DNA from 4 places in the Lysinibacillus sp. NPDC048646 genome. Region 1 is predicted to be linked to each of the others. Evidence: predicted binding sites of a transcription regulator. Region 1 holds the regulator's gene; each other region holds the start of a gene.

Region 1 (3,239 bases):
ACTATTACAGCAACTGTTCAGGTAACAACGTTTTATTATGAAGGACAACAATAATTTGTAGGCGCGCATACTTCAAATGTATGGGCGTCTATTGGTTTAGGAGGCAAGAAAAATGGAAATGGCTTATACAGTGACAGTTTTTATCTTTGGGCTTGTTTTTGGTTCATTTTTTAATGTTGTGGGTCTACGTGTGCCTGTGAAAGAGTCGATTGTCAGTCCACCTTCGCACTGTACGAACTGCAACAGGCAACTAACGGCACTGGATTTAGTGCCGGTGCTGTCCTATGTCTGTTTAGGTGGCAAATGTCGTAGCTGTGGGCAAAAAATCTCATGGATTTATCCGCTCATGGAGCTTATCACGGGACTATTATTTGCATTTGCGTATGGGCGATTAGGTTTTAGCGTAGAATTTATTGTTGCGATTTTATTTATATCATTATTAGTGATACTTGTCGTTTCTGACCTGGCGTATATGCTTATACCTGATAAAGTACTGATTTTCTTTTTGCCATTGTTGATTATAGGGCGTGTGGTGTCGCCATTGACACCGTGGTGGGATAGTATTGTAGGTGCTGTAGTTGGTTTTGGCATATTATATTTGATCGCTGTGCTGTCACGTGGTGGCATGGGCGGTGGGGATATAAAATTATTCTTTTTAATTGGTCTTGTACTTGGCACGTTGGAGACACTGTTAACATTGTTTTTAGCTGCGACAATGGGCATGATAGTTGGCATCGTGGTGCTCCGACTGCGTCAGCAGGGGAGGAAAACGCCTATACCGTTTGGCCCATCGATTGCGCTTGCCGCCGTAGTTGTTTATTTTTTTGGAGATGCCATCATAGATTGGTATGTAGGATTTTGGTAGACGAAAAACCTTTTAGCTAGGGAGGCGATCGTGTGAAACCTGTTATAGGGATAACGGCATTTGCGGAGGATGATTTATCATCAAGATTAAATGTAGCGTATTGTAAAAGTATAATTGAAGCGGGGGGTATTCCACTGATTATCCCACTTGAGGTAGATAAGGATGTGGCGCAGATTTTATCGTTGACAGATGGCTTATTACTATCTGGTGGTTATGACGTGCATCCATTTCACTTTGGCGCAGAGCCATCTACAGGATTAGGACAGATTCAACCAGAAAGGGATACACTAGAACTCGCATTGATTAATGCGGCTTTAATAAGACAAATGCCGATCTTTGGCATTTGCCGAGGTATTCAAATGTTGAATATTGCTCTTGGCGGCACGCTCTATCAGGATATGGAAAGTGAATATCATAGTAGTAAGCTGTTAAAGCATATGCAGCAAGCAGCTCGAGGTGTTGCCACACACAATGTCAATATCGTTTCGGATAATTTATTAAAAACCATTGTGGAAGAAGATCGAATTGCGGTGAATTCAATGCATCACCAAGCGATTAATGTATTAGCGGAAAAATTAAATGTGGTAGCAAAATCGAGTGATGGTATTGTCGAAGCGGTAGTACATGACACTTTGCCGTTTTGTCTCGCAGTGCAGTGGCATCCTGAAGAACAGGCAATCGTAGGGGATGAGACAGCGAAGAAGCTGTTCACCGCTTTTATCAAAGCGAGTTTGAAATACAAAAGAGAAGCATAGTTGTATGCTTCTCTTTTTTGATGAATCCATATTGTGAATCTATTATTAATGAACTCGGCGGTATAAGCCTACAACTTGTCCTAAAATCGTTACTTGGTCAACAATAATTGGCTCCATTGTCGCATTTTCTGGTTGTAATCGGAAATGTGTTTTTTCCTTGAAGAAACGTTTAACGGTTGCTTCGTCCTCTTCTGTCATGGCAACGACAATATCACCATTATCGGCAGTAGACTTTTGTTTTACGATTACTAAATCCCCGTCAAAAATGCCTGCTTCAATCATTGATTCCCCCATGATTTCTAACATAAATAGCTGATCTTCGCTTGTGCCATAAGTATCTGGTAAAGGGAAATATTCATCGATATTTTCAATTGCCGTAATTGGTGATCCAGCTGTTACTTTCCCTACAAGTGGTACATGAATGACGCTTTGTTTTTGAATGGAATCCTCGGGCTCTAAAATTTCAATGGCACGAGGTTTTGTTGGATCTCGACGGATGAAGCCTTTTTGCTCTAAACGAGCTAAATGTCCATGAACTGTTGAGCTAGAAGCAAGTCCAACCGCTTCACCGATTTCTCGTACAGATGGTGGATAACCTTTTGCGCGCACTTCTTCTTTGATAAATGCTAATATGTCCTCTTGTCTTTTAGAAACTTTTTTCATGATTGCTCACCTCTTTTTATCTTTTGTTCTTCTTACTAGATAGTATAGCAGAATGCGAACACTTATGCAAACATAGGTTCGAAAAGTGTTTGACAAAAACGTTTGTTCGTTTTAAAATCAGAACATACATTCCGAACAAACATTCTAAAAAGGGGTTATAATCATGAGCTGGATAAAGAAAAATACACATATTTCAATTTTAATCGGGGCTTGTTTACTATTTGCGGGGTACCTTTTTGTAACAGACCCTGGAGATATTACATATACAGAAATTCCTATAGAACATGGCGATAGCTTATGGTCGTTAGCAGAACAATACCGTGGTAAAATGGGAACAGATGACTGGATAAAGCTTGTAAAAGTAGAAAATGAATTAAAGAACGTCAATATCGTAGCAGGCAAATCATTGGTCATACCAGTAGTGGGGGAGAACGCCAGGCCCACAAATTCAATTGAAATTGCGAGAAATGAAAAATGATGAATAATCACCAATCGGCTGTTGTTTATTGCCGCGTAAGTACAGAAAAAGAGACGCAAAGTTCCTCTCTTGAGCGCCAAGAGGAAGAATTAGTGCACTATGCTCATCAGCAAGGCTATGATGTTAAGGGTGTTTTTACGGATAAACATAGCGGCTATGATGTTGAGCGAGAGGGACTGCTTGAAATGCTAGATTTCATAAAAGAACAAGAGATTCAAGCATTATTTGTTCAGGATGAGACACGTTTAGGACGTGGTAATGCACGAATGGCGGTGCTGCATTTGTTGCAAAAAACAGAAACAGACGTTTTTTCCATGCGTGATGCAGGGCCTGTTCAGCTGAATGAGATGGACACGATGCTCCTTGAAATTTTAGCGATTGTCGAGGAGTACCAGCGTAAAATTCATAATGCGAAGATTCGCAGAGGCATGCGTCGTGCAGTAGAAAATGGCTATCGGCCCGAAGAAAATCTGTCCAA
Region 2 (3,239 bases), on a different contig from region 1:
ATATCTAAACAAAAATCCTCCATCGCTGGATAAAGCACCTCTTCAATGGCGCGAGGCAGACGATGTATTTCATCTATAAATAGTACATCACCCGGTTCAAGTGAGCTTAATATTGCCGCTAAATCCCCTGGTCGTTCTATAGCAGGACCGCTCGTCATGCGCACATTGACATTCATTTCATTGGCAATGACTACAGCTAATGTTGTTTTTCCAAGCCCAGGAGGACCGTATAACAGCACATGATCTAAACTTTCCTGACGAAGCTTGGCCGCTTCAATGAAAATTTGTAGGTTCTCTTTCACCTTATGTTGTCCAATATATTGCGTTAATCTTTGTGGTCGAAGGGATAATTCAAACTGGTCATCATAGCTACCTGCTTCACTTGCCATCATTCGTTCTGACATGTACTTGCCCTCCTCTCGTTATTTTAACTTTAATAGGTATTGCAATGCTTGTTTCATATAGGCATCTGTCGTTTCAAGTTTATCATTATCCTCAAGCTGCGGACGAATTTTTTCTAGTTCTTTTTCAGAATAACCAAGCGCCAATAGAGCGAGTATGGCTTCTTCAAGTTCATGCTTATGTGGATTCACCCCAAATAAAGGTAACTCATCATCTGTACTAGGTAATTCGATTGTATCCAGTAAGGAACCAAGCTTGCCTTTTAAATCTAAAATCATTTGACGGGCTGTTTTTTTACCCACTCCTGGGAATTTCACTAAAAATGTCTCATCTTCGCGTTCAATTGCACTGATAACCTGTTGCGGGTTACCTGTCGCTAAAATTGCGAGTGCACCCTTTGGCCCAATACCTGATACTAAAATCAGCTTGCGAAATAGCTCTCGTTGATCTAAATTTGGAAAACCATACAGCACTTGTGCATCCTCACGTACATGCAAATGAACATAAATTTGTTGTTCGACTGCCGTTGTGCGAAACGCAAATGGGTTAGGTGTATTCAACTGCCAGCCAATCCCTTGTTGCTCAAGCACTATATATTCTGGGGTAATACGCATTACTTGCCCTTTTAAATAATCATACATAATAAAATCCCTCACATTCATCGTCTTCGATTATAGCATATAGCGAACGAATGCTCGACTATAATAAATGACAATAGTGGCCGTTCACACACAAAAATGACCGCCCATGGACGGTCATTTTTTCATGAATCTATCAATATCGTACCACAGTTTCGGCCAGTATGTGAGAGCTCGTTTGGTAAACGGTATTAAATAATCTAAAAATACGAGCTGTTGCTCTAAAGGTAAGTCCACTGCAAAAAGCCATTCCCGTAATAACTCATTTGGAAATTTTAAACGATGATACTTTCTTCTATCTAAACGCCGAAGCTCAGGTAACTCTGCTAAAATTTTACCAAGGTCATAGTCCACTGCTGGCAATACACGATGTAACCATAAAATATATTCATCATCCGCTTCACCTAGATGTGCTAAATCAAAATCGATTAAGCGTAATTCTCCGTCACTACACCATAAAAAATTATGATGGACGACATCTCCGTGTAAGAGTGTAATATCTTTTTCTGGCACATCCTCCATAGCAATTAGCTGTAATGACTTTTCACTATAGTGAACGATTTGATCCACTTCTTCTTTCGTTAAAAATGCACGAAAATCATTCCGCCTACTTTTAAAACGCAGGTGACGCATTTGCCATTTTAAAAGTTGCGAATACGTGTGCATGCCTGGTACTCGCTGCCAAGCTATTTTTTTATGTGTCTCATGTAAAGCCATTAATAGCTTTAGAGATTGCTCACGATCTTTTTTATGTGCAAAATTCGCACTATGACTCCCCTCTTGCCACAATTGCACGATCATCTGCTCATCATCACTTTGTACTAAAGGCAGGACGAGTGAGGGAGCAAGACGTCCAAGTTGACGATGAATTGCCCTCACCTTTTCTGCTACTTCTAATTGCTTTGCTCTTTTGACAAAGTAATTATTCGATCGGTAATTATACTTCCAAATGTTAGGCTTTACTTCCTCTACAATATAAGCTTTTTCACCATCGATAAGGCGTCATCCCGCCTGGGAAAAAATGCGGGGACATCCATGGACCACACGTTGGGCACGGCGTCGGACATGGTGGCGGACAGTTGCATGGGTCAAATTGCCAATTTGGCATCATCGCTGGCTGTGAGCCACAACCACAAGACTGCCCCATTTGCATCTCTGGCATTGGATCAAAATGATGCTTGATATGTGCATCATTTACCGGGAAGAATGGAGATGTGCTTGACTCTAAGAAATGACCTGCTCCAGCAACGTTACTCGCAGGCATTGGACATGGACATGGTGCTGGTGGCGGCGGCATTGAACATGGCTCTACTTGTGGGTGCATATGGTGCATCGGTTGCATTTGATGCATTTGATGCATCGGTTGCATTGGCATATGCCACCACATTTGATGATGCATCGGCTGATGGCAACTCGGACAATGTGGCATCATTGGCATTTGTGGCATTATATGAACTGGTGGTGGTGGTGGTGGCGGCGCTGGATGAGCTATTGGTGGTGGTGCTGGTGCTGGTGGCGGTGGTTGAATTTGAATTGGTGGTAAAACAGGATGTTCAACTTGTGGCATGACTAATTGTTGGTTCCAATTAAGCTCAACAGGCTGAGGCACCCACATTGGTTGCTGTGGCATTGGTTGTGGCATCGGCATTGGAAATGGTATAGGAATCATTTGTGGCGCAGGCATTGGCATCGGTGGCGGTGCAACAATAGGAGGCGCGGGCATTGGCTTCTGCACCTCTTTTTTAACACTTTCCTTCACAGGCTTATGAGTAGGCATCTCTTTATGAATTTGTGTCTCCTTATGCTGTGTTCCTTGATGATGTGCTCCTTGGTTATGTGTTTCCTTGTGTATTTTTTCAGGCAAAATAATTTCCATGCCCGGTACAATATAATCAGGGTTGGCAAGATGGACATTGAGCCGCTTCAAATCTTCAAACGAAATGCCGTACTCTTTCGCAATCTTCCACAATGTATCTCCCTTTTGAACAATATGAATACGCAATTTTTTCCTCCCTTCCTCTCTTCGTATCATATGTTCAATGTTTCATTTGGATACAAAAAATTCACGCATGTTGTAAAAGCTTCATGGTACACTATTGCTTAAGGAATACGTTTCCTTCATTACAGGCAGAGGTGATCTCTTATGAAAAAAATGTTAGGCGAAGAACGCCGACTGCAAATTCTAGCACAACTAAAAAA
Region 3 (3,239 bases), on a different contig from region 1:
GCTATTTGGGTAATACAGTTTCAGTCGGCGCATACATCCATTTCGCCTTGGGGGCCAACATAATGTTGGTCACTCAGTCGTTGCCACAAGACGTGGCGTTCTTAGACTGAGTTCCTCTATTTCAGTAGGTATTTGAACACCCACTAAAAGGAACCACAACCGCATTCATCTCACCACCTTCAGAGGTGGGAGTCTTACGCTGAATGAAGATAAAATGTACTGCCTATTTCAAAGTCATAATTCAGAAATTATACATATTTAATTGTATATCTAGCTTTTAGCTCTGTCAAGGATAGACGGTCACCTGTTCGCCTCGAACAAGAAAAAAAGTAAGTGATATCCATAAGGAGAATTTATTACCTGATACTTATGTGCTAGCTATAAATCCAGCTATTGATTAATAATTCGGATTTTCAGTCCAAAGGTTTCAATTCATCATTTGTAAATTGCGTGTGATGAACAGCATATCATGTTATGCTACCCATCAAAACATCTTTCATTACTTACTAAAGAACTATGCAAAAGAAATATCGCAAATTTCTACAGATAATGACACGTAAAATAATAATGAAAGCAAAAAAATACATCGTTCTCACTCTGTAGCGCGAGAACGATGTATTTTTTATTTTTCTTCTTCAAGAAGAACTATTAATTCCTCATCCATTTCCTCTTCTACATCATGTGCTGCAATTGTATAAGCAGCTGAAGCAATACCGTAGGAAGCACGGATTTTATTAGCAATATCATCTAGGACAGCAGGGTTTTCTTTTAAGTATTGTTTTGCATTTTCACGGCCTTGTCCTAGGCGCTCATCACCATATGCATACCAAGAGCCGCTTTTTTGCACGATGTCTAGCTCAACACCTAAATCGACTGTTTCGCCCTCTTTTGAAATGCCTTCACCGTACATAATATCAACTTCTGCTGTACGGAATGGTGGTGCTACTTTGTTTTTCACAATTTTAATTTTCGTACGGTTACCCATAATGTCATTGCCTTGTTTAATAGCTTCTGCACGACGTACTTCTAAACGAACAGAGCTATAGAATTTAAGCGCACGACCTCCTGGAGTTGTTTCTGGGTTCCCGAACATGACACCGATTTTTTCACGAATCTGGTTAATGAAGATGGCAATAGTTTTTGATTTATTGATAGCGCCAGAAAGCTTACGTAAAGCCTGAGACATTAATCGCGCTTGTAAACCCACGTGCGAATCACCCATATCACCTTCGATTTCCGCTTTTGGCACTAATGCTGCCACTGAGTCAATAACGATGATTTCGATAGCACCACTGCGTACTAATGCTTCTGCAATTTCAAGCGCTTGTTCGCCAGTATCTGGTTGCGATAATAATAATTCGTCGATGTTAACGCCTAATTTTTGTGCATAGATTGGATCTAATGCGTGCTCAGCATCGATAAATGCTGCCTGCCCACCTGCTGCTTGTACTTCTGCAATTGCATGTAAGGCAACTGTTGTTTTACCTGATGATTCTGGGCCATATACTTCAATAATACGTCCACGAGGATAGCCACCAATACCTAATGCTGCATCAAGTGCTAGCGAACCACTTGAAGATGTTGCAATTTCTAAATCTGTTTTTTCGCCAAGCTTCATGATAGAACCTTTCCCAAAATTCTTTTCAATTTGCTTTAAAGCCTGTTCTAAGGCAGCTTTACGATCACTCATTGTTTTTCCTCCTTCGAAACTGTTCACTGTTTTTATCTATCTCTACTATACTTGTTTTTGAGAAAACACGCAAGAAAAAAGCGAACATTTATTCGATTTTTCTCCAAAATAAAAATTTGGGTATGTTTTCTCTACCCAAATTTCTATTTTGACTTCTATTTAGTAACGTTTCATAAAACCTCGTTCTTCCAATAGTTGCATTAAGTAATGGCATGTAAACTTCACCGCACGTAAACGATTCGTATTGCGCATACCCGATAAATGTAATAAATACGTGATCGGTTCTTCTTCACCAATAGCAATCCCAATCCAAACCATTCCTACGGGTTGGTGGTCATGTGCTGTCGGGCCTGCTGCACCAGTAAGACCAATACCAATAGTTGTACTGAACTTCTCACGTACAGTGCTGGCCATCGCTGCAGCACATTCACTACTGACAATGCCATGCGTATCTAATAATTCCTGTGAGATACCAAGTTGCTTCACCTTTGCCTCTTCTGTATAAGTGACAACGCCACCAATGAGCGCAGTACCTACCCCTGGAATCTCAGCCAGCTCTGACTGAAATAAGCCTGCTGTTAAACTCTCAGCCGCAGAAATTGTTAATTTATTATCTAACAGCATCTCCACCGTCTTCGAGGCAAGGGAATCATCATCAATGCCATATTGATAGTCTCCAACAATCGCCTGGATTTCAGTAACTTTCGATGCAATAAGCTGTCGGGCTTTATCCTCTGTTTCTGCCTTCGCTGTTACACGCAATGTGACTTCACCATCAGATGCGAGTGGTGCAACGGTTGGATTTGTCTGTGTATCAAGAATGTCTTGCACACTTACCTCTAGCTCAGCTTCGCCGATGCCATAAAAGCGCATCACGTGAGACACAATTACGCCACCGTCATTGAGCATCGCACCAAGCTTTGGTTTTGCTTCAAATTGGAACATTGGTTCAAGTTCTTTGGGTGGACCAGGAAGAAGAATGTACGTACGTTCATCCTTCGTCAGTATCATACCAGGAGCCATACCATGATGGTTTGCCAGCACTTCACTACCCGCTAATACAAGCGCCTGTTTACGATTATTTTCCGTCATTGGTCGTCCTCGTTTTGCAAAAAACTGTTCGATATAGGAAAGGGCTACTTCATCAAATGCTAGATTAACACCCAGATGGCGTGCAATTGTTTCCTTTGTTAAGTCATCCTTTGTAGGACCAAGGCCACCTGAGAGGATAATCAGATTTGCACGAGATTCTGCTACCGCGATTGCCTCTTCTAATCTTTTAGAATTGTCTCCAACAACCGTATGATAAAACACGTTAATCCCTAGTTCAGACAGCTGGCTTGAGATAAACTTCGCATTTGTATTTGTAATCTGTCCAAGCAATAATTCTGAACCAACTGCAAGAATTTCAGCATTCATGATTCACAAGACCTTTCTTATTTAGACTCCAGTAACACACGGCGATTTAGATAGAAATAATCCCATCCAGACCATAGTGTAAAGAACAATGCAATATATAACATAATTGTATCGAACGGGATACCGAAAA
Region 4 (3,239 bases), on a different contig from region 1:
TCATTTCTAAGTCATAGCGTGTTCGCTGCTCCAAGCGTTGTGCCTCTAGTAGCTTATCCTCTGCACGTAATAGAGTAAGTCGTTCCTCTAGCTCTTTTTCAATATTTTCAATGGCTTTAATCATTTTCTCTTCACGTGTAACGAAGTGGGACGCAGGGAAAATAGCTACATGATCACGGTCAGATAAAATTTCACCAGTCAACGCATTGACCTCACGGATTCGGTCGATCTCATCACCGAAAAACTCAACACGTATACATTGTTCATCGCGCGATGCTGGGAAAATTTCAACAACATCACCGCGAACACGGAAAGTCCCACGTGTAAAGCTCACATCGTTACGCTCATACTGTACATCGACAAGTTTTCGTAGCAACTGATTACGCTCAATTTCCATACCTGTGCGAATTGACACGACCATTTCTCGATATTCTTGAGGAGAACCTAATCCGTAAATACAGGACACGGATGCAATAATAATGACATCCTTACGCTCAAAAAGTGAAGATGTCGCAGAGTGACGTAATTTATCGATTTCATCATTTATGCTGGAATCTTTCTCGATATACGTATCTGTTTGCGGTACATAGGCCTCTGGCTGAAAGTAATCATAATAACTGACAAAATACTCAACTGCATTATTTGGAAAAAACTCTTTAAACTCACTATATAATTGACCCGCAAGCGTTTTATTATGAGCCATAATAAGCGTCGGTTTCTTCACCTGCTGAATCACATTAGAAATCGTAAATGTTTTACCTGTCCCTGTTGCGCCAAGCAATGTTTGATGACGTTTACCTGCGTGAACGCCCTCCACTAATTCTACGATCGCCTGTGGCTGATCCCCACCAGGCTGATATGGCGCTTGTAAATCAAATTCTTGCACACATGTCCCCGTCCTTTCCTTCCAATTTGTACATTTATTTTAGCATAGCAGTATGAAAATATCGAACATTTAACGAACGAATGTTTGTTATTTTTTCATTTACTGGTTTCTTCACTTTCGTATCATCCTTCTATCATTGACGTTTTGAATGGAAATTACTCCCTGAATTTATCATGATAGCCGTAGTGTGGGTTTACATACTCGCGGTGATTGGTGGAATACCCGCGAATGCTACTTGTTTACCCGCGAAATGAGCTTAAATACACGCGATGTTTGGTGAAATACCCGCGAAATCTGTTCGTTTACCCGCGATTGATTAGTCAAATACACACGGTATGACTTCAAGTTAATCATAAAAAAATCCGCCCTCCAATTATTGGAGAGCGGGCTCGTCATATTATTCACTTACTACTTGGTGTAATACTTCTAGTTCAGTTGCGTATAGATAAAATGCTTTTTCATCTTTTTCATCAAGTGCTCTATCTATCAAAACAATAAGCTGTTCCTCACGATGTATACGCTGGATACGATTTAAAAATAAATCTAAATAAATCTCGTTCAATAATTTCTCTTCCTCATCAACCTTTGAATGACCAACGGCTTTTAGAAAATCTGTATACGAATAATATTTATCCAACGATCTCACCTCGATCCTTTTCTAAATTATAAGAAAATTGAAACTAAAATGCAATGCTTAAGAAATGAAAATCAATTCGATTCGTTATATTTCTAGTGTTTTTTAACACATTTCTTCTAAGAAATTGACTGTTTTATCTAAGGTTTTTGACTCTTAACTATATTTTCCGAATCTTATTTTGTGTTATAAACTACAGCTAACAAATAGAAGAAGGAGGCACTACATATATGTCAACAAACTATGTTAATGGTTATCTAATGTCATTTAATACGTATTTGTTACAGCCTATTCAGCATGACTCTAAAATTTTCACACGAGTAATCGACAAGCATAACGAACTTATTGTCACACGCAAGCCAATGCATGTTTTGCGTAAATCTTGCCTATCACTGGGAACAACCTATGAAGCAGCAAAGTATTCTGCAAAACGTTTCTTTGGCAATCAACATAAACTGCCGATAGTCGTGGCCTATGATTATGGCTTTCCTTGTATTTTCCTACCAACCTATTCACCAAATTCTATACACAATACATGGATAGGCCTACATGCCATATCCAATATTATACCAAATGAAATCGGCTGTATCGTCACACTAAAAAATGGTATGCACATTGAACTTACCATTACATATGCATCTATTAGCAAACAATTTGTCAATGCCTCTATGCTCTATAAACATTATATGGGAGAGCGAAAGCAGCTTAGCCAGGACGCTCCATACCACCCACCATTTTAATAAATCAGCCATAAAGCACCACTAGGATGATTTAAGTCAATCCAAAAAAATACCTCAGAAGCACTATGCATCTGAGGTATTTCCATTATCCGATTCTTGAACGTAAATATGCATTAATAAATGGATCTAAATCTCCATCCATCACCGCGCCTACATTACCTGTTTCTTCGCTTGTACGATGATCCTTAACCATTGAATAAGGATGGAATACATATGAACGAATTTGAGAGCCCCAGCCTATTTCCTTTTGCTCACCACGAATTTCATCAAGTTGAGCTTGTTGCTTGTCAATTTCCAATTGATATAATTTCCCTTTTAACATCGTCATTGCTTTTTCACGGTTTTTAATCTGCGAACGCTCTGCCTGACATTGTACGACTGTACCAGTAGGAACGTGCGTAATACGAACCGCTGAATCTGTCGTATTAATATGCTGACCACCAGCACCTGTTGCACGGTACGTATCGATCTTTAAATCCTCTGTGCGAATATCCACTTCAATATTATCATCAAACTCTGGCATCACATCACATGATACAAATGATGTATGACGACGACCAGAAGAATCGAACGGAGAAATACGTACTAAACGGTGCACGCCCTTTTCAGCCTGTAAATAACCGTAAGCATTATGCCCCTTTATGGATAATGTCACTGATTTAATCCCTGCTTCGTCACCTGGCAAATAATCCACTGTTTCGACCTTAAAACCACGTTTTTCAGCCCAACGTGTATACATACGAAGCAACATTGAGCCCCAATCTTGTGATTCTGTTCCACCAGCACCTGGATGAAGCTCTAAAATCGCATTGTTTTGATCATAAGGACCACTCAATAATAATTGCAACTCAAAATCTGCTATCTTTTGTTGGAATTCCATAAGCTCTTTGCCTAGCTCCTCTTGTAATTCCTCATCTGGCTCTTCGCGCAATAATTCTAATGTCATATCTAAGTTTTCATGTGTATCCACTAATTCTTT

What was found. Region 1 encodes LexA, which represses DNA repair genes until DNA is damaged. Its sites were predicted from a motif close to CGAACATATGTTCG; they were not measured.
Region 2: ruvA (Holliday junction branch migration protein RuvA) is a predicted target of LexA. The motif match lies at 1,087-1,100, and genes of this name have one in related genera.
Region 3: recA (recombinase RecA) is a predicted target of LexA. The motif match lies at 1,772-1,785, and genes of this name have one in related genera.
Region 4: uvrB (excinuclease ABC subunit UvrB) is a predicted target of LexA. The motif match lies at 960-973, and genes of this name have one in related genera.

Annotation. Positions count from the first base shown of each region.
Region 1 is NZ_JBNNLZ010000016.1:38,840-42,078, forward strand. It holds gene ACQKII_RS16340 (potassium transporter) at 1-54, shown strand, start outside; gene ACQKII_RS16345 (prepilin peptidase) at 113-865, shown strand; gene ACQKII_RS16350 (gamma-glutamyl-gamma-aminobutyrate hydrolase family protein) at 898-1,620, shown strand; gene lexA (transcriptional repressor LexA) at 1,666-2,283, opposite strand; gene yneA (cell division suppressor protein YneA) at 2,447-2,761, shown strand; gene ACQKII_RS16365 (YneB family resolvase-like protein) at 2,758-3,239, shown strand, end outside.
Region 2 is NZ_JBNNLZ010000003.1:318,059-321,297, forward strand. It holds gene ruvB (Holliday junction branch migration DNA helicase RuvB) at 1-404, opposite strand, end outside; gene ruvA (Holliday junction branch migration protein RuvA) at 423-1,043, opposite strand; gene ACQKII_RS06105 (phosphotransferase) at 1,158-2,036, opposite strand; gene ACQKII_RS06110 (LysM peptidoglycan-binding domain-containing protein) at 2,026-3,042, opposite strand; gene ACQKII_RS06115 (transcription repressor NadR) at 3,184-3,239, shown strand, end outside.
Region 3 is NZ_JBNNLZ010000020.1:24,045-27,283, reverse strand. It holds gene recA (recombinase RecA) at 623-1,690, opposite strand; gene ACQKII_RS18260 (competence/damage-inducible protein A) at 1,850-3,109, opposite strand; gene pgsA (CDP-diacylglycerol--glycerol-3-phosphate 3-phosphatidyltransferase) at 3,127-3,239, opposite strand, start outside.
Region 4 is NZ_JBNNLZ010000001.1:412,278-415,516, forward strand. It holds gene uvrB (excinuclease ABC subunit UvrB) at 1-886, opposite strand, end outside; gene ACQKII_RS01940 (IDEAL domain-containing protein) at 1,284-1,523, opposite strand; gene ACQKII_RS01945 (competence protein ComK) at 1,751-2,260, shown strand; one part of gene prfB (peptide chain release factor 2) at 2,346-3,239, opposite strand, start outside.